3 linked regions of the Butyricimonas faecalis genome follow. The protein of the gene in region 1 interacts with the protein of each later gene in a pairwise test. Links are inferred from orthologs where the notes say so. Each region holds a gene or a part of one and is shown in the gene's direction. Other genes may lie near its edges.

Region 1 (8,307 bases):
AGAAATCGAGCATAATCTAATTTCGATGAGAACTAAAGAAGCTTTAGCTCACCGGAAGTCTGAGGGAGTGCGTTTGGGACGCCCGCCAGGAAAAGGTAAACAAAATGTATTGCTGGATAACCGGGAAGAGATTCGTCATTTGCTTGACGAGGGAATGTCTGTGTCGGCTGTCTGCCGAATTTATAATGTATCGCGAGAAACTTTTTATGCTGTGAATCGGAAGCATCAACTTTTTTCATGATATGTTCATGGTCTAGAGAAAGAGTAGCCCAACCATAAAGAAAGGATGGGCTAGGGGGAAATTCTATTACAATTACGCTCGTTTACTATGGATATATAATTGCTAAATTTTATTCTTCTAAGAAATTAGGATACATATAATTTGTTGCTGGGACAAATGTTTCTTTGATAGCTTGTGGAGAAACCCAGCGCAATAAATTAAAGATTGTCCCTGCTTTATCATTGGTACCGGATGCACGACCTCCTCCGAAAGGTTGTTGATCAACAATAGCTCCTGTAGGTTTATCATTGATGTAGAAATTGCCGGCCGTGTGGGTTAAACGCTCTGTCATTTCCTCTATGTTTGCACGATTTTTAGAGAAAATAGCTCCGGTAAGAGCATAGGCCGACGATTTATCAAGAATATCTAATGTTTCATCTACTTTTTCGGGATCGTAAACGTAAACGGTTAAAATCGGGCCGAATAATTCTTCTCGCATGGTAATGTAATCCGGTTTGAAGGCTTGGATAATGGTCGGTTGGATAAAATATCCGGCACTCATATCATAGTGTCCACCGATAATCACTTCTGCATCTGCTGACTTGTTCGCGGCATCAATCGCATTCGATAATTTCATGAAGGAGGCCTCGTCAATAACTGCGTTGACAAAGTTCGTGAAATCTTCAACTCCACCTACTTTTATGTTTGCCATATCCTCTTGCACATAGTTTTCTACTTCGGGCCAAATGTTGGCAGGAATGTAGGCACGTGAGGCGGCTGAACATTTTTGTCCTTGATACTCGAAAGCCCCGCGTACGATAGCTGTTGCCACTTCTTTAGGACATGCTGTCGGATCGGCGAAGATATAATCCTTGCCTCCGGTTTCACCGACAATTCTCGGGTAGCTTCTGTATTTATCGATATTTTTCACGATAGTAGCCCAAATATTATTGAATACCTGAGTTGATCCGGTGAAATGTATACCTGCAAAATCTTTATGAGAGAAAACAACGTCAGCAGCTGTCGGGCCTGAACAGTAAACCAAATTGATGACACCGTCAGGTAATCCGGCTTCTTTTAGTATTTCCATGATCAAATGTGCCGAGTAAACGGCAGTCTTGGATGGCTTCCATACGCAAACATTACCCATTAACGCCGGGGCTCCCGGTAGGTTACCCGCGATAGAGGTAAAATTGAATGGAGTAAGTGCGAAAACAAATCCCTCCAAAGGGCGCCATACCGTACGATTCCAGATGCCCGGGGCTGAATTCGGTTGCATATGGTATATTTCGTACATATTTTTCACGTTGAAACGGAAAAAATCAGCCAATTCGGCCACACAATCGATTTCTGCTTGGAATGCATTTTTAGATTGTCCCAACATCGTAACGGCATTCATACGTTGACGGTAAGGTCCTGCTAAAAGATCGGCCGCTTTTAAAAATATAGCAGCTCGACTTTCCCAATTCATTTTTTCCCAAGCCGGTTTAGCTTTTAATGCTGCATCAATTGCCATTTGCACGTGACTGGCATCCCCTTGATGATATTGTCCGAGTAAATGATGGTGGTCATGCGGTGGACGAATATCTACCAGTTTCCCCGTGCGAACTTCTTTCCCGTCAATGATCATTGGGACATCGGCAACGATAGAACGTAATTGATTGATTTGTGATTTCAATTCTTTCCTTTCCGGAGAACCCGGTGCATAACTTTTGATGGGTTCATTGGTAATGTTCGGTAGTTTAAATACTCCTTTGGGCATATTTATTCTTTTATGTAGTTAGTATTCTTTGTAAATTTCCCAAATATAAAAAATATTTAATGGATAAAACAAGATAATTGTCATTTTTTATATGATTTCGTTGGGTTGCAGGTTATTTTTATGTGCAAATTTTGAATTTGCAACCTGTAACTTGTGAACTTATAACTTGTAACACACAGGAAACCCGTTTGCCCATGTCTATAAGTTTCGTATATTTGCACTCGTTAAAAATAGAAGGTTTTATTTTGCATGATAAGATATGATTTCAGTTAATAATGTAAGTGTTTTATTTGGAGATTACGCGTTGCTTGATTCAATTTCTTTTTTGGTGAATAAAAGGGATCGGATTGGTTTGACCGGGCGTAATGGGGCGGGAAAGTCTACATTATTGAAGATATTGGCCGGGGTGCAGGAGCCTTCTGAAGGAAGTGTATCAGTCCCTTCCGGATTGAAAATCGGATATTTGCCACAGACGAAAGTGTATGCAGAGGGTAAAACCGTGCGGAAAGAAGCGGAAACCGCATTTAATGACGTGTTGGATTTGCAGGAGGAATTGGAATGTTTGCATCGGGAATTGGGAGAGCGTACAGATTATGAGTCGGATAGTTACATGGCGTTGATTGATAAATTGAATGTGAAAACCGAAATGTTGCATATGCGAGGGGCGGATAATATGGACGGGGAAGTTGAGGTCGTGTTAAAAGGATTGGGATTTCGGCAAGAGGATCTGGAACGTCGTTGCGAGGAGTTTAGTGGAGGATGGCGTATGCGAATCGAGTTGGCTAAAATATTGTTGGCACGTCCAGATGTTTTTTTGTTGGATGAACCGACAAACCATTTAGACATAGAGTCTATATCTTGGTTGGAATCATTCTTGCAAGGCTATCCCGGGGCCGTGGTTCTCGTGTCGCATGACCGTGCTTTTTTGAATAATATTACGACTCGGACAATTGAGATCTCGTTAGGAAAGATATATGACTATAAGGTGTCATACACGCGGTTTACTGAATTGCGTAAGGAGCGTATCGAGCAACAGCGACGTGCTTACGAGAACCAGCAAAAGCAGATTAAGGATACAGAGGATTTTATCGAGCGTTTTCGTTATAAGGCGACGAAAGCGGTACAGGTACAATCCCGAATCAAGCAATTGGAAAAAATAGAACGAATAGAGGTAGAACAGGAAGATTCTGCACGGATTAACGTGCGGTTTCAACCGGCCGTTCGTTCGGGAGATATTGTCGTGTGTGGTCGGGATTTAAGTAAAGCGTATGGCGATCACGTGGTATTACATGAAGTGAATCTGGATGTGCTGAGAGGAGAGAAAGTTGCTTTTGTCGGAAGAAACGGAGAGGGTAAAACAACTTTGGTGAAGATGATCATGGATCAGATCCCTTATGAGGGAAATTTGAAAATCGGATATAACGTGAATATCGGGTATTTTGCACAGAATCAAGCTGATTTACTTGATCCTTCGTTGAGTGTTCTGGATACGGTAGATCAAGTGGCAGTAGGTGAGATTCGGAAGAAAATCCGGGATATACTAGGAGCTTTTCTGTTTTCCGGTGAGGATGTTGACAAGAAAGTGAAAGTACTTTCCGGGGGTGAGCGCACCCGTTTGGCGATGGTACGTTTATTATTGGAGCCTTATAACGTATTGATATTGGATGAGCCGACGAATCATTTGGATATGCGCACGAAAGATGTATTAAAGGATGCGTTGAAGAAATTCGAAGGTACAGTGATTGTCGTTTCCCATGACCGGGATTTCCTGCTTGGGTTGGCAGATAAGGTGTATGAATTCGCCAACAAGGGAATAAAGGAATACCTGGGAGGTGTCGCACATTTCCTAGAGGCTAAGAAACTGGAATGTTTCCGGGAATATGAACAGATGCATCCTCGGAAGTTGCAGCAAGAGAATGTTGTGGAAGAGGAGAGTGTTTCTGAAAATAAGATCGCTTTTGAGGAACGGAAACAATGGAATAAAGAGATCAAGAAGTCGGAAGTGAAAATCGAGAAGCTAGAAGGAGAAATTGCTGATTTGGAACAAAAGATCGGGGAAGCAGAGGGGAAAATGGCAGAAGGCGTGATCAACGATGAGTTGTTAAAAACTTATGACGAGATGAAAAAACACTTGGAAGCCTGTATGGAAGAGTGGGAAGAGGAGAACGGGCATTTGGAAGAATTGAAAGCTAGAAATTAATAATAACGAATAAAGATGGCAAAGTTTAAACAAGAGTGTATTTTCGGAATCCGGGCCGTGATGGAGGCTATACAGGAGGAAAAGGAAATTGACAAGGTGATGTTCCGTCAGGGAATAAAGGGGGAGTTGTTCCAACAATTATTTTCGCTGGTGCGTGAACGTCAGATTCAGTTCCAGTATGTACCCGAAGAGGTGTTTAAACCGTTTGCAGGGAAAAATCATCAAGGAGTTTTGGCCGAAGTGTCTCCAATTCCTTATCAAGATATAAACACGGTCATGGATTCTGTGGTGGCGGAAGGGAAAATGCCATTGATACTTGTGTTGGACAGAATTACTGATGTACGAAATTTGGGCGGAATTGCCCGTACGGCAGAATGTGCCGGGGTGAGTGCTATTTTAATTCCGAATAAGAATTCTGCAAAAATATCTTCCGATGCGATTAAAACGTCAGCCGGGGCTTTGTATCATTTGCCCGTTTGTCGGGAGAAAAATCTCAAAAAGACGCTAAAAGAATTGAAACGGAGAGGTTTAACTTTATTTGCTGCCACGGAGAAAGCTGATAAATTTTATACCGAAGTGGATATGAAGGAAGGGTGTATGATTATTATGGGGGCAGAAGATACCGGTATTGATGAGGAGTTGTTGGCGTTGGCAGATCAACAAATTAAAATTCCCCAGTATGGGAAAATTGAATCTTTGAATGTTTCGGCTGCTGCGGCAATTTTGGTGTATGAAGTGGTGAGACAAAGAAGATAGAAATTTTGCTTATAGTATAAACGAAATAAAGCAGACTAAATGTCTGCTTTATTTCGTTTATTTATTTGAAAATTAAAGTCTTCGATCATACCAGGAATCCCGTTTGGTCAATTTCAAATCTCGTAATAACGAGGATCGGACGTGAATTTCAAAGTTATAAGACTGGTGCTGTCCGAATGGCATACAGTTAAATGTCATTTCCCAGCAATGCAAATCTCTCGTGACACTAAAACTAGTTGAAGTTACTTCCTTGTTTTTAATGTCATATCCTGATTGGAAAGCGAGTTTCCATTTAGGAGTTAACGAGAGGTCTCCCGAGAAGTTGATGATCTGAGAGATTGTTGGACTTCTATAAGGGTTAGATCTGGAATAACTGAAGTTATAACTAACACTGATATTCCAAGGCACGTCAAAATCAACGTAGTCATCATAGAATCCACCTACCAGATCGTTCTTTTTTTCTTTATTTTGTCCGTTATCTGCGGAAAAACTGAAATTAGTGGAAATTGTTGCGTTGGTTAAACGTCCTAATTTTCCATGATATTTATTATATCTTATATTGTTTGTGTCTATTGCATAAGGATCAATGGTACCACTGAAATTCAAATCAACTTTGTTATTCAATATTTTGGTACGTGCGCTTATGGAGATGTTTGAAAAGTTCATACTATCGGCAAAAGGATTATAAGATGTCGAAAGTCTGAAACTCTCCAAAAGCTTTACTTTTTTGAATTCTTCATCTCCAGTTGTATCCTTGTCGTTCCGAACTTTCATTTCTATATTATTATCCAAACTGAAACTGATGCTTCCGGATTGTTTACTACCGGTAGTATTCGGACGATAGGTTAAACCTTCGTGAATATCATATTCAATCTCTTTTTCTCCATCGAAGTAACTCTTTTTGTATTTACCCAAGGGTTTGATGGCAGGGGTATAAGATGCCGATATGGATGGACGTATCATGTGCCGGATGGCAACAACTTTACATCCTGGTTTGAACATGAACATACCATATATAGTTGGAGTATATCCGATTGACCCACTGGCTGAATAGTCATGCGAGTAATTCAACCCGGGAACATCCCGGGTGATATATTGTCCACCGGCGGCACTCGTGTCCGGAATCCATATCTTTTCAATGGTTTTGAGGTTCAGGTATCCATTGTAATTTAAGGAGGGAGTAAAGGTCACGTCCTTGGCAATCTTAAATTGCAAACTGATCGGAATATTGTGTTTGAATCCATTATTCCAATCTCTTTCAAAAGAGGATTTGAATAATTTGTTTTCTTTGGTTTGGATACTGTTCCTTAATTCGGCAGAATAAGAAACACCAATATTGTCATACCATTTCATTTCACCACTTTTCCCTTTTTTACGGAAAGGATAGATTTGTGTCATACGGAGACTCAAATTCGGCAATGTTATAGCAATAGAGGTATCCCGACTGTTCTGGCTGTGATTGAACGAGCCACTCAAACTGAACGGGCTTTCCGGCCATTTTTTACTCCACGAAATACTGGATTGCTTTCTTTGGTTGGCGATACCGTTCACCGTGTTAGCATTATAGTAGTTGTTGTTGGCGGATGACATATCCACGGAGGCCGAGAATGAACTGTACGGGTTTGCTTTGCCATCCTGCGTGTGAGTCCAGCGTACAGACCAGTCGGATGATTCTTGATAATCAGGCAATCCCTTTTCACTGACATAGTTTTTACTGATCGTGAAGTTCAGATTACCATTGAATTTATACCTTTTGCGATATTGGGTGGCGTATTGTAATCCCCAAGAACCGTTGGTGTAAATATCCCCGGTGATGTTCATGTCAATGTAGTCATTGATATAAATATAGTATCCACCACCTCTTAAGTTAAATCCTCTCATCCGTTCCTCTCCGTAAGTGGGCATGATAATTCCCGACGTGGCTTTTTTCGTGACCGGGAAAAAGCCGAAAGGAATGAATATCGGCAAGGGAATACCTTCTAATTCCAAGTTGGTGAAACCGACAAATATCTTTTTATCCTTGATCATCTTCGCTTTGCTCATGTTAAGCCCGAAGTGTGGGTGGTTGTGTTCATCGCAGGTCGTGTACATACCGTGTTTCACGCAATAGACGGAGTCACTCATCTTTTTGGTGATTTTTCCTTGGATATAACCTTCTCCTTCTTGGGTGATGATCTCGGTTACATAACCTTTTTTTGTGTCAAAATTATAGTGCAATTCGGTACTTTCAAATTCTTGTCCACCGTCTTTAAATTTGGGAGTTCCTTTCAATTTTCCTACAGAATCGAGTACTCCTGTTGCCATGGCTAGTTTTTTATCCATGTCGAGTTCGATGTAATCAGCTTTTAACTCGGTTGCCAGGTATTTCACGAAACCATTTCCGTACAGATATACTTTTTTCTCTTGTATTGAAAATTTGACCGAATCGTCTGCGTTATATTTGACGAGGTCTTTGAATAGAGGTTTGGGTTGTGCGGAATCGTTACGAATGGTATCTATCGGGATGCCTGCGGAGTCATAAACGATACGAATGCTATCACCGGGTTGTCCCGTTGTGTCAATGGTTGTGATAAAGAGGTCTTGTCCGAAAATAATCTCGGACGCCAAGCCATTTGACGAGAGTATTACGGGCAGGGCGATCATTGTTAAAATGATACATTTCTTAATAAAAAGCCCTGTATATAATCTAACTTGCAATTTTATAATTATTTTTGTGACTAATTATTGCATTACGCATATTGCATTTTTGCTTTGCAAATGTAAGAAATAATGGTTGTTAATGCTCATGATTCTTTTTAAAAAGTTTTAAATACATGATAAATCAGTGCCGGTTCATATGTTTCTTGTTGGTAATCTTTTTATTAGAAGGTTTGAATTCTTTGATGGCACAAGAGACTTTGGGGAAAATAAATTGTATTTGTATTGATGCCGGACATGGAGGAAAAGATCCGGGAGCTATTAGTGGGAAGTTGAGGGAGAAAGATATAACGTTGGCGATAGCCTTAAAATTGGGAAAGTTGGTGAAAAATGCCTATCCCGATTTGAATATCGTGTACACGCGGACCAAGGATGTCGCCGTGGATTTGAGGGAACGGGGACGGATAGCGAATAAAGCGAAAGCGCAATTGTTTATCTCCATTCACGTGAACAAGTTTTCCAAATCGAGCGTGAGAGGCGTGGAAACTTACGTGCTGGGGTTACACAAGTCAGAGGCCAGTTTTCAAGTTGCCATGAAGGAGAACGAGGCCATTCATTACGAAGAGGATTATTCAGTGAAATATGATGGTTTTGATCCGAAAAAAGCGGAGTCATATATCATGTTTAATTTTTTGAAAAATAGTCACTTGAAAAATAGTATGGAATTTGCTG
Region 2 (6,366 bases), 1.4 Mb from region 1 along the record:
TACGACGGCAGACGGGGATAGCGGTCCTTTTCAGTTGTTTACGTTCCGTAATTTCATCAATTTCCTGCTGGGGTTCGGTTGGTCGATTATCTCTTTTGAGAAAGCGATAGCGAATCAGTTCGTGTTGATTCTCGTGTCGGCCGTGGTTGGCGTGCTGCTCGTGATGGCGGTGATGGCTATTTTCAGGTTTATGAGTCGCATGGAGCAAAGCGGAACGATCCATGTGGCAAATGCTGTGGGGTGTAAAGGGAACGTGTACCTGAAGATTCCGGGAGAAAAACGGGGAGAGGGAAAGGTACAGATTTCGATACAAGGTGCCATACGGGAATTTGATGCCTTGACAGCAGGCGAGGAATTGGAGACGGGAGCCCCGATTAAAGTGGTGGAGGTGGTTAACGACAGTACCTTGCTCGTGGAGCGTTTTTGAATGACTATTTATTATTAATACTTAGGAATATATGGAAAGTATGGAAGGAAGTTTGTATTTGATTGTAGCCGTCGTGGCGGTGTTGTTTGTTACGTTTGCGGCGATTTTGTCCCGTTATAAACGTTGTCCGTCAGATAAGATTCTTGTCGTGTATGGGCTGACCGGTAAGAACGCGACCGGGGGAGTGAGTTCTGCACGTTGTATTCATGGTGGGGCTGCTTTTATTTGGCCGGTGTTCCAGAGTTATTCATTTTTGGATCTGACGCCGATCTCTATCGAGTGTAATTTGACGAACGCGTTGAGTAAACAAAATATTCGGGTGGATGTTCCTTGTCGTTTTACGGTGGGTATTTCTACCGAGCCGGATAGCATGACGAACGCGGCAGAGCGTTTGTTGGGACAACGGCAGGAAAATATTCAGGATTTGGCGAAAGATATTCTGTTCGGGCAGTTGCGTTTGGTGATAGCCACGATGGATATCGAGGAAATCAATTCCGACCGGGATAAGTTCTTGGCTAACGTGAGTGCCAACGTGGAAGCGGAGTTGCGGAAGATCGGTTTGAAATTGATTAACGTGAATGTGACTGACTTGCGGGATGAATCCGGGTATATCGAGGCCTTGGGAAAAGAAGCGGCAGCGAAGGCGATCAATGATGCCAAGAAAAGTGTGGCCGAGCAGAATCGGTTCGGTGAAATTGGTAAGGCCGAGGCGGATCGGGATAAAGATATTCGTATCGCGGAAACTGTGCGGGATACTCGTATTCGGACGGCAGAAGCTAATGCAACCGCGGTGGAAGGAGAGAATAACGCGAAGATATTGATTGCCGACTCGGACGCCATCCGTCGGGAGAGGGAGGCCGAGGCAGCCCGTAAGGCTATTGCTGCAGAGAAGGTACAAGCGGCGAAGGCTTTGGAAGAGGCTTACATGGCAGAGAAAGAGGCTGAAATTGCCCGTGCCGAGAGAGAGAAAGCCACGCAGGCGGCCAATATCGTGGTTCCTGCACAGATTGATAAAGAGAAAGCTATTATTGATGCAGAAGCCGAGGCCGAACGTTTGCGCCGGTTGGCAAAAGGAGAGGCTGACGCCATCTTTGCCAAGATGGATGCCGAAGCACGAGGGTTGTACGAGGTGTTGACGAAACAGGCGGAAGGATATGCACAGATCGTGAAGGCCGCGGCCGGAGATCCGGATAAGGCGGTAATGATGTTAATTACCGATAAGTTACCGGAATTGGTGAAAACGCAAGTGGAGGCTGTTAAGAATATAAAGATTGACAAAATTACAGTTTGGGATGGTAATAATGCCGGTAACGGGAATACATCCACGGCTAATTTTATTTCCGGGATGATGAAATCGGTTCCACCGTTGAATGATTTGTTCAACATGGCAGGGATGAATTTGCCAACATTCCTGAAAGGAGCCGCCACGGAAGATAAAATCACGGATGCCGGACAACAAGGTGAGATTGTTGAAGAGGTTGAGAAGTAGGGGAGATTCTAACTTTTAGTTTCGTTTTTTCGTTTACTTATAATTACCTTTGTGGTATACTTCAATCGTGTATATGACAAAGGTAATTAATCGATTCATAAAAATAGAGAAAAGTTTATGCGCTGGATAATTGACAGTGTTGATGATTTGAAGCGGGTTGCAAAGGAGTTTTTGGAAAGTACCGGGGACAACAAAATATATGCTCTATACGGGCCTATGGGAGTGGGGAAGACCACTTTCGTGAAGGCTGTGGCCGAATGTTTGGGAGTAGAGGATGATGTAAATTCCCCAACGTTTGCTATCGTGAACGAGTATTTGGCAGCAACGGGAGAGTCGCTTTTTCATTTCGATTTCTATCGGGTGAAGAGTATCGAGGAGGCAATGGATTTCGGTTACGAGGAATATTTTTATAGCGGGAATCGTTGTTTTATCGAGTGGCCGGAGATGGTGGAGGCTCTGTTGCCGGAAAACACGTTGATTTGTAAATTCTCTGAGTTGGCAGATGGCCGGAGAGAGTTGGTGATTGAAGAAAAACTATAAAATACAGGTTATGGATAACTCGGGTAAATTATCGGGAGCCCAGATTGATCGGGAGTGGTTTTTATATCAAGAAAAAGAGGTATTCGCGGAATACCGGCAGAAACGATTGACAATTGGTTTACCCAATGAGACCGAGCGACGGGAGAACCGGGTGTGTTTAACCCCTGAGGCTGTGTCTGTCATGGTTGACATGGGGCACACGATAATGGTGCAACGGGGAGCCGGAGAGGCGGCACATTACCATGACCGGGAGTATGCTGATGCGGGAGCCCAGATGGTGGATACTTGTGAGGAAGTGTACACGGCGGATATTATTCTTAAACCGACTCCAGTGACGCAAGGAGACGTGGAGATGATGCATGACCGACAGGTTATTTTGTCCCCCATCGAGCTTTTTGAGTTACGAAAAGAGGCTGTTGTAGAGATGATGCAGAAGAAGGTGACGGCTGTCGGGTTTGATATTCTGAAAGATGAAAACGGGGGGTATCCCGTGGTGCAAATGATGAGCGAGATTTCAGGAAGTTCGGCCATTATGATCGCTAGCGAGTATCTAAGTAATTCCCGGGAAGGGAAAGGGATTTTGCTAGGCGGGGTGACGGGAATCACGCCCGCGGAGGTCGTTATATTAGGTGCCGGGACTTTGGGTGAATACGCGGCTCGCACGGCGTTGGCTTTGGGGGCAGAGGTGAAGGTTTTTGATCATTCGTTGGAACGTTTACGCCGGATAAATCATTGTCTGGGGCAACGGGTATATACTTCTGTTTTTCATAAGCCGGTTTTGGAACGGGCGTTATTGTCGGCCGATGTGCTGATCGGGGCATTGCGCTTTTTTGATGATGATTTGGGTGTCACCGTGTCTGAAGAACAGGTGAGGCTGATGAAACAAGGGGCGGTAATCGTGGATATGTCCATTGGGCATGGCGGGTGTATCGAAACGTCTGGTCCGACTACCCACGAGAATCCGACTTATGTGTATAACGGGGTAATCCATTATTGTGTTCCGAATGTTCCGTCGAGGGTGGCTCGTACGGCTTCTATTGCCTATAGTAATTTATTCACTCCTTTGTTTGATAAGATTTCCCAGACGGGAGGTTTTAATGCCGCCATAAAAAATGATAAGGGCTTGCGACACGGGGTGTACGTTTATAACGGAGTGTTGACCAAACGAGTGATTGCCGATCGTTATGGGTTGGTTTCCAGGGATATTGATTTGTTGTTAGCGGCTTTCTGATTACCCCATAAATACGATAATTCCCAATAATATACCATACACGAGTGCGTAGGGAAAGGCTTGTTTTAGGATTTCTCCTTCTTGGCCTTGTAACTGGCACGCGGAGGCGGCGATGGCAATACTTTGGGGGGAGATGATTTTCCCGGCGGTAGTGCCTGTCGTGTTGGCCGCGGCAAGCCAAGAGGGATCAATGTTCATGTTGGCGGCAATTCCTGCTTGTAGTTTTCCGAAAAGGATGTTTGCGGAGGTTCCGCTACCCGTGATAAATGTCCCTGTTTCCCCGATTAAAGGAGACCAGAAAGCGTAATACTTCCCAGAGAAGGTGGTTAGGGTGTCGGCAAGTAATTGTACCATTCCGGATAGTTCCATGAGTGCGGATATACCGACTAGAGCAATGACCATGATAACGGTACTGCGGATTTGTACGAGGGTTTTGCCTAATAATTTGAACTGCCTGCTTGTGCTTACCCCCTGTATCTGTCCCCCGATAAAAGCTCCGGCAAAAAGCAATAAACTCGTAGCCCTAAAATTGAAGGGAATGGCTAGTAATATAAAGAAAATGATAAGGCCGTAAACACTCCATGCCTTGTATATTTGTCGGGACGAATGTTGCGTGGGGAGGGTATCTTTTTTACCCCTTCCACTCCATTTACTCCACGCTATAATGGCAATGATGGAACAAATGCTGCCTAGAATGGCCGGCATTTCCGGACCGAGATATACGGCAGTAACGTATTGAGCGAGGAAAGATGTGCCCCCGACAAGGGTACCGAGTAAAATGTTTTTTATTAATGCTTGGCGACGTCTGTCAGCCAATATAGCCAACGTGATCGGGATTAAGAATATGAAAGGATATAGTTGTTGGATGGTTGCCTTGCATAATTCCGGTAACGGGCAGCCGGTTTCTTCCATGAGAACGGTTTCCGCTATGCCGACGGCCCCGAATGTCGTGGGTTCGCTGTTGGCGATGAGGCTCACGAGCACGGCAAACAACGGGCGAAATCCAAGTGTTACAAGTATGGCGGCTGGGATGGCTACCGAGGTTCCATAACCGGCCATCCCTTCTAATAACCCGCCGAATCCCCACGTGATTAGTAATACTTGTACACTTTTATCCGTGGAGATAGCTGCCAACTGTTTTTTTAGTATTTCAATTTTACCGGAATCTAACAGAATATTATAGCTGAACACGGCCATCCAAATGACAGAAAGAATGGTGATGCAGGCACGTGCTGTACTGTTTATCAATGTTGAACCGATTTCTTGTACAGGTGTTCCAAAGGCGAAAACGGCTAAAATAACAGTGATGGCGAGGGTAAGCAGGCTACTCTTGTCCCCGGGCCATTTGCATATTCCCATGGATATGATTAGTATGGCCATGGGTAGTAAGGCAAACAAGATTTCGAACATGGCGTACGTTTATCTTTTTATTGCTTGAGAATGGAATCAATAACGGAGGTTAAGTCGCTGTTTTTAGGTATTTTAATTCCTCGGATTCCGGCAGCCTCGGCGGCCTCGATGTCCCGGGAACCATCCCCGATTAACCATGAGGTGGATTTGTCAATGTCAAATTCCCGGATGGCCTGTTCTATCATGTAAGGTGATGGTTTTCGGCATGGGCAAGGGGCGATGCTGCTGTGATGGGGACAATAGTATATTTTGTCCACGTGAGCCCCGTGTTTTTCCAGTTCCTTGCACATGTGTGCGTGAAGATTTTCAACGTCTTCTACCGTGTATTCTCCTTTGGCAACTCCACCTTGGTTGGTAACGACAATAATCAAATAACCTGCTTCGTTCAGTCGACGAATACCGTCAATGACACCGGGATTGAAAACAAAGTCTTCAATTTTGTATATGTAGTAATGTCCTTCATCAGAATTGATGGTTCCGTCTCGATCCAAAAATATAGCCTTTTTCATTTTCAATTTTTATCTTTTAATTTCTAAACTACCCCCTCTAACTCCCCCTATTCTTATGATTTATGCAAATATTTCATGAATAAACAGGGGTATAAAATTGATCTTTTTTGATGACAGCAAACATTCTCGCGATCAGCTTTGCCCTGATCGCGTTAATGACCGTCATCTTGTTCTTTCCTTCCTTAACCTTTCTCTCGTAATACGCCTTTAACTCACCAGACTTCCTTCCCGTGATCGACAAGGCAGCCATGTGTAACAACGTCTTGATTTGCTTGTTCGCCCGCTGGGATACCTTGTTCCTGGAATGTTGACTGCTTCCCGAGGTGTAACGGAAAGGTGCTACCCCGGCATGACAGGCGAACTTGCGGGGATCATCGAAGCGCGTGAACGCTTCAGTCTCGATGATCAAGCAAAGGGCGACACTCGGCCCAACCCCCTCGACTGATAGCAACAACTCCCGCTGCCGCCAGAGAACACGGCAGGAACGGATAATTGTCTCGACGAGTAGATCGATATCTTTGATCAATTTTTCCAGCTCTTCTATCAACCGTTCCAGTCTTTGAGCCTTCTCTTGATAGACTCGATCAAGCATGAACTCTCGTTGGTCGGAGAGTTGCCCCTTGTACTTGGCCAAGTCCGACTTGTAAAGGTCTTGCTCGTTCCTTAACTGCTTGAGGCGCTCGATCTCTTCCCGAGGACGCTGGTAATAACGAGCGTTGTCACTGAAACGAGAGGCGTAGCGAGCGATTCGGTGAGCATC
Region 3 (6,356 bases), 1.5 Mb from region 1 along the record:
CGAATGATAATCCAAGCGGAGAGATAAATAACTCTGCAACGGTTAAGAAGAAATAAGTAACGATAAGAACCCACCAGTGAGCTTTTGTTGCCATTTGTTCTGCAATAGGAAGATTTCTGTATGCATCTGCAGAAGGATAACCTTTCATGATGGAGAAAACAGCAAGGAACAAGAATGCCAAACCTGCGATGAACATACCGATGGCAATCTTTTTAGGGGTTGAAATCTCTTTACCGCATCTTGCAAGGAATCCAAAAATAGCCATGATAATCGGCGTGAGGACGATAACAAAAAACGGGTTGATCGCTTGCCATACTTCAGGAGCGACTGCAGAAGAGTCTACGAAATCGCGGGCGAAGAATGAAAGGGACATTCCGTTCTGGTGGAATGAGAACCAGAAGAAAATAACGATACCCAAAACAGCGAACAAGGCGTACATTCTTTGTGTAATTTCTTTAGCCATAGCAGCTTTTTCCTCTGGCGTGTAGGTTACACTCTGTGCGGTAGCTTTCTTTGCCGGATTCGGGAATGTTTTTTGTGAAACAAAGAAAATGACAAGAGAAATAAGCATGGCTGCAACAGAGGCAATGAATGAATAGTGAATACCTTCATTGAAAATTTGCAGATATTGAAGACAAGAAGCTGTCATATCGTTGATCGCTCCACCGGCAGCAGTCATAAGTTGCTGTAAGTTGGCAAGAGCATCGGGTGCCATGGCTGCAGCATTATTAATGTACTCGTGGCAAAGTGCCGGAAGCTGTGCATTATAAGATAACCCGTTTGCACCCAACCACCATTGGCGTAAAACCGGAGCAATGAACGGAGCAATTAAACCACCCACGTTGATGAATACATAGAAAATCTGGAAACCTGAATCTCTCTTGTCTTTTGCGATCTTGAGAGCATCCGGACCCTGTTTTGCAGCCTCTGCTTCAAAATTATCATACATTTGACCCACGATGGCTTGTAAGTTACCTTTAAACAAACCGTTACCAAATGCAATAAGAAACAAGGCAACACAAGTAAGAGTCAATAACCAGGTTGTATTTTGCGATGTCGCGAGGATTGGAACGGATAGGATAATATATCCTATTGCCATAACTACAAGACCCGTCTTAATAGTCCCTTTGTAGTTTTGCGTGCGGTCTGCAATAAGACCTCCGACAAGGCTTAAAATGTAAATACCAGCGTAAAAGAAAGAATAAATGGTACCACTGGCGGCTTCGCTCAAACCAAATTTAGAACATAGGAACAACACTAATACGGCATTCATGATGTAATAGCCGAAACGTTCTCCCATATTACTTAGAGCCGCGGTGAGCAACCCTTTAGGATGATTTTTGAACATAACTTTTGTTTTTAATTTGTATTGGTAAATAATTAAATTTTTTTGTTCACGCTAATAGTCTGCAAATATAAATTATTTTTTTATCTTTAATCATTGAAAACGTTTGAAACCTATAGGCATGTTGAAGAATAATAAAATTTTCAAGACTTCGGATTTACGGGAATTGGATAAATATACGATTGAGAATGAGCCGGTAACATCGTTGGATTTGATGGAAAGGGCGGCTTCCGTGTTTACAGAAAAATTATTGATTTTTTTCCCCCATAGCCATATTTTTAACATTTTGGCCGGTTCCGGAAATAACGGGGGAGACGGCTATGTCGTGGCAAGATTGTTATTTCAAAAAGGATTGAATGTCAAGGTTTTCGATTTTCATGGGGACAATAATCTCTCCCCGGATTGTGCCGTGAACAGGAAACGCTTCATGGATATGGGAGGATGTTGTATCGAGGTGAAAAATGCGGATAATTGGCAACCGGATGAAAATAGCGTGCTGGTAGATGCCATTTTTGGGGCCGGACTAAATCGTCCGGTAACGGGATTCTTGGGAGATGTCATTCATCGGGTAAACGATTTGCCCCATTCGGTTGTGGCCATCGACATCCCTTCTGGTTTGATGGGCGAGAATAACGGGGAAAATAACGGGGCGATCATAAAAGCTGATTACACCTTCACGTTTCAATTCCCCAAATTAGCCTTTATGTTCCCGGAAAATGTACTTTACGTGGGGCATTGGGAAATATTGGATATCCGCTTGCATCCGGTGATATTGCGGGAGTATCCGGCTACCTATTATTATCTGACAGAAGACGCGGTTGCCTCGCGGTTATTGATTCCGGGAAAATTTTCTCATAAAGGAACATTGGGTAATACCTTATTAATAGCGGGCTCTTATTCCATGATGGGGGCTGCCGTCTTATCGGCCAAGGGGGCTATCCGGTCCGGAACAGGATTGCTTTCCATGCATGTTCCCCGCAAGTTGAAAGAAATGATTCATCTTTCCGTGCCGGAAGCCTTGGTTGAGGTCGATCGGAATGAATTCTATTTTTCCGGCGTGGACGATCTGTCCCGTGTCCAGGCGGTGGGGATTGGTCCGGGAATCGGGACTTCACCCGTCACGGCAGAAGGAATTCGTCAACTGTTATCCGTGTGGCGAGGAAAAATCGTGTTGGACGCGGATGCCTTGAATCTGTTGGCGTCGAATCCCGGGTTACTGGAACTTCTTCCGGAGGGAGCGGTGCTGACTCCTCACCCGAAAGAATTTGAAAGATTAGCAGGAAAAAGTGTAAATGATTTTGATAGATTAAATAAATTAAGCACCTTTGCACGTCTACACCGAATATACGTCGTGCTAAAAGGTGCACATACGATTATAGCCACCCCGGAGGGCGAATGCTATTTTAACATGACAGGCAACCCGGGAATGGCCAAAGGAGGGGCGGGAGACGTGTTGACGGGTATTGTTGCGGCTTTACTGGCAAGCGGTCATGCTCCGTTAGACGCGGCTATCATCGGGGTATATGCCCATGGTCTGGCCGGCGATTTGGCGGCGGAAGAGCAAGGGATGAGAGGAACGCGTGCCGGGGACATTGCCGAAAAATTGGGCTTGGTGTGGAAAAAAATGGAAACATATAATATGGCTAAACAGCGATAGAAAAATGAAAAAGTTGTTTTTTATAATTGGATTAGTGGGACTCGTATCCCTGTCTGTTTCGGGACAAAAAAAGAGAGAATTGACCACACAAGTGTCAATCGATTATACCTTGCCAAAAATCAGTTATGACGTGGTCGTCACCATGGAATGTACTCGTTTGATACCGGGGCCTTTCAGGCAATATGCCGAACAACAGTTAGGTATCTCACCGGAGATCACGAGTGAAGGCGAAGAGTGGACAATCAAAAACATCAAATTCATTCCGCGGGCTTTGCCTGATCCGAAAGCCTCTTATACCGTGAACGCCGTTGGAGAATATAACTCTATTTTATTGAATGTAACTCCCGAAGGCTTTTTAGCCGGCGTGGGAAGTGGTAGTACGAACCGGACTCCTGACGAAAATATCGTTTACGAGGAAAAGGAGAAAAGTGTGGGTTCAGGCATTAATTACGTGTATTTCGGTATTCGCTCCACTCAAAAGGAAGTACTTGACTCCAATTTCACGGAGATAGAAGTCGAGGGCGAGATTCGCCGGGTATGGGACCCGATTGAACGTCATGTATTAAAAGAACACAAAGATTACGTGGACGAGATTACGTCAGAGATATTCAATATTCGCGAAAAGCGACTGGAATTACTAGCCGGAGGCTCGGCCACGGCGGAGGCCCTAAAAGCGCTCGATGCGCTTGAGGCAAATTACATGAGTTTGTTCATGGGAAAAAGAGAAACCCGCGAAGTGGTTAAAACCATCTCTTTTGTCCCGGAAAAAGCCGACGAGTCAACCGTTTTGTTCCGTTTCTCCGCGAACGACGGGATTACGGCCAAGAACAACGTGTCTGCTATCCCCTACATCGTTGAATTAAAAAATATCTACGTTCCGAAAAGAGATGCCCAACAGGGTGGAAACACCCGTCCGGTTCCCTCTCTCTCTTATCGCGAACCGGCCGTTGCCGACCTGTGTTTGTTGAAAGGGAAAGAGACCGTGATGACCGTTCGTTGTGTCATACCACAACTCGGATTTATCAAACAATTCCCTTTGGATGTCATCAATAATGAAGGTATTTCCATTGATTTCTACCCGCGATATGGTTCAATAAAAGGTATAATGAAAAAATAGTTTGATACACTTTTGAATCATGACGGCAATTAACGAAAAGGGGATATTGGGGAAATTTCTGGTGTGGCGCGTCCGCTACATCAAGGAAAAGCAATTTATTGTCATGTTAAGCATCCTCGTCGGTATTGTTACCGGACTGGCGGGAGTCGTGCTGAAAAATATGGTACATTTTACCCACATGTTTTTCACGGAACGGATGCAGGTGGACAGTGGAAACTTGTTTTTCTTTATCTATCCTTTTATCGGAATATTGCTGACAACACTATTTGTAAAATTCTTCGTGAAAGAAGAGATCAGCCATGGCGTGACGAAAGTGTTGTACGCCATTTCCCGTCGCAACAGTATCATCAAGCCGCACAACAACTACACTTCGATGATTGCCAGTACCCTGACCATCGGTTTCGGAGGGTCGGTAGGAACGGAGGCCACCATCGTGTTGACGGGAGCTTCCATCGGTTCGAACTTGGCACGTCTCTTCCGGATGAACTACAAAGTGATGACCCTGATGATCGGTTGTGGTGCGGCAGGGGCCATTGCCGGGATCTTTAAAGCCCCGATTGCCGGAATCGTCTTCACGATGGAAGTCTTGATGCTTGACTTGACGATGGCTTCATTGGTACCGTTGATGTTCACGGCCATCACCTCGTACGTGGTCACCTTCTTCCTCATGGGCGATGGTTTCGTGTTCTCCTATCAGATCACGGATAAATTCGTGATGGCCAATTTCCCTTACTACGTGATACTGGGAATCTTTGCCGGGATCTTGTCCGTGTATTTCGTTCGGATGAATCTTCGGGTGGAACAATTCTTGGGGCGTATCAAACATACGTGGAAAAGAATAGCTCTCGGCGGCATCTTGTTAGGTGTCATCATTTTCGTCTTCCCCCCCCTCTATGGTGAAGGTTACACGGCCTTGGATGACATGATGGCCGGGCATTCCGACAAATTATTGAATAATACCTATTTCTTCGATTTTCGAGATAGTGCATGGATGATGATTCTTTTCGTGGTCGGTTTGACATTCGTCAAAGTGATTGCCACGGCCTTAACCAATGGTAGTGGGGGTGTTGGTGGTGTTTTTGCACCAAGCCTCTTCACGGGCGGAGTTGCCGGTTACTTGTTGGCAATGTTGATTAACATGAGTGGAATCCGTATCGTGGAACCCAGTCATTTCGTCTTGGCAGGCATGGCGGGAACGATGTCCGGGGTCATGAAAGCCCCGTTGACAGCCATGTTCTTGATCGCCGAGATATCCGGAGGCTACGCCTTATTCCTGCCTCTGATGCTGACCTCGGTTATTTCCTACTTGACCAGTCAGGGGATGGAACCTTATTCCATCTATGCCCGTCGTTTGGCCATGCAGGGAGATTTATTGACACACAACAAAGATAAGGCCGTGTTGACCTTGATGAAATTGAACAAGGTGGTGGAAACGGATTTTAAAACGATCGAGGTCGACGCGACCTTAGGTGATCTGGTAAAAGTGGTTTCCAAATCAAGCCGGAACCTGTTTCCTGTTTTGAATTCCAACCAGCAATTACTGGGGATCGTCTTGTTGGATGACATTCGCAACGTGATGTTTAACCAGGAATTGTATTCGAAAACTTACGTGCGGGATTTCATGACGACGCCTTCCGTGGTGATCGACATCAACGATTCCATGGAGGTGGTTATGAAAAAATTCGAAGACACGAAAGCGTGGAACCTGCCTGTTCTTCAAGATCACAAATACATCGGCTTTGTTTCTAAAGCAAAGATATTCAACACGTATCGGAAAGTGTTGATCCACTTCTCGGATGACGAATAATTTTTAGTGTAACCATTTAGATCGTTTTGCGTTACTTAGGGCGATACATAAGATGTATTGTTTCTAAATAACTTCTTATTAAAAAAAAGAGGTTGTATTATTAGAAATAAACTATATATTCGCGGCAAAAATAAGAAACTACATTAAAAACGATATAACTATGTATTGGACACTAGAACTAGCCTCAAAATTGGAAGATGCGCCTTGGCCAGCATCAAAAGATGAGTTGATAGACTACGCCATTCGTTCCGGGGCACCTATGGAAGTGATCGAAAATCTTCAGGATATCGAGGATGATGAAGAAATATTTGAAAGTATTGAAGATATTTGGCCGGACTATCCGAGTAAAGATGACTTTTTCTTCAACGAAGACGAGTACTAATTTATTCAGGTAGGTAAAAAAAACAATGAACCACTCCGCGAGGGGTGG

What was found. Proteins that work in one complex are often made in the same cells at the same time.
Region 2: the proteins of rlmB (region 1) and tsaE interact in binary tests that used the Escherichia coli proteins (3 or more experiments, as listed by UniProt). The link is inferred for Butyricimonas faecalis from one-to-one orthologs.
Region 3: the proteins of rlmB (region 1) and D8S85_RS01255 interact in binary tests that used the Escherichia coli proteins (3 or more experiments, as listed by UniProt). The link is inferred for Butyricimonas faecalis from one-to-one orthologs.

What each region holds. Positions count from the first base shown.
Region 1 is NZ_CP032819.1:1,767,093-1,775,399, reverse strand. What follows is about bases 3,241-6,067. They hold rlmB (23S rRNA (guanosine(2251)-2'-O)-methyltransferase RlmB), read left to right. Parts: upstream 3,241-4,197; coding sequence 4,198-4,938; downstream 4,939-6,067. Other genes in these bases: D8S85_RS07920 (putative LPS assembly protein LptD), read right to left, coding at 5,011-6,067; abc-f (ribosomal protection-like ABC-F family protein), read left to right, coding at 3,241-4,182. Outside these bases: D8S85_RS07940 (recombinase family protein), read left to right, coding at 1-241; pruA (L-glutamate gamma-semialdehyde dehydrogenase), read right to left, coding at 351-1,982; more of abc-f, read left to right, coding at 2,242-3,240; more of D8S85_RS07920, read right to left, coding at 6,068-7,635; D8S85_RS07915 (N-acetylmuramoyl-L-alanine amidase family protein), read left to right, coding at 7,752-8,307. UniProt on the Escherichia coli protein: Specifically methylates the ribose of guanosine 2251 in 23S rRNA.
Region 2 is NZ_CP032819.1:321,948-328,313, forward strand. Bases 805-3,744 are described here. They hold tsaE (tRNA (adenosine(37)-N6)-threonylcarbamoyltransferase complex ATPase subunit type 1 TsaE), read left to right. Parts: upstream 805-2,033; coding sequence 2,034-2,456; downstream 2,457-3,744. Other genes in these bases: D8S85_RS01315 (flotillin family protein), read left to right, coding at 805-1,916; D8S85_RS01325 (alanine dehydrogenase), read left to right, coding at 2,467-3,687; D8S85_RS01330 (L-lactate permease), read right to left, coding at 3,688-3,744. Also shown: D8S85_RS01310 (hypothetical protein), read left to right, coding at 1-427; more of D8S85_RS01315, read left to right, coding at 468-804; more of D8S85_RS01330, read right to left, coding at 3,745-5,097; D8S85_RS01335 (D-glycero-alpha-D-manno-heptose-1,7-bisphosphate 7-phosphatase), read right to left, coding at 5,115-5,606; D8S85_RS01340 (IS110 family RNA-guided transposase), read right to left, coding at 5,680-6,366. UniProt on the Escherichia coli protein: Required for the formation of a threonylcarbamoyl group on adenosine at position 37 (t(6)A37) in tRNAs that read codons beginning with adenine.
Region 3 is NZ_CP032819.1:306,138-312,493, forward strand. Bases 805-3,734 are described here. They hold D8S85_RS01255 (NAD(P)H-hydrate dehydratase), read left to right. Parts: upstream 805-1,466; coding sequence 1,467-3,002; downstream 3,003-3,734. Other genes in these bases: D8S85_RS01250 (peptide MFS transporter), read right to left, coding at 805-1,348; D8S85_RS01260 (DUF4831 family protein), read left to right, coding at 3,007-3,734. Outside these bases: more of D8S85_RS01250, read right to left, coding at 1-804; more of D8S85_RS01260, read left to right, coding at 3,735-4,119; D8S85_RS01265 (chloride channel protein), read left to right, coding at 4,139-5,926; D8S85_RS01270 (DUF2795 domain-containing protein), read left to right, coding at 6,087-6,308. UniProt on the Escherichia coli protein: Bifunctional enzyme that catalyzes the epimerization of the S- and R-forms of NAD(P)HX and the dehydration of the S-form of NAD(P)HX at the expense of ADP, which is converted to AMP.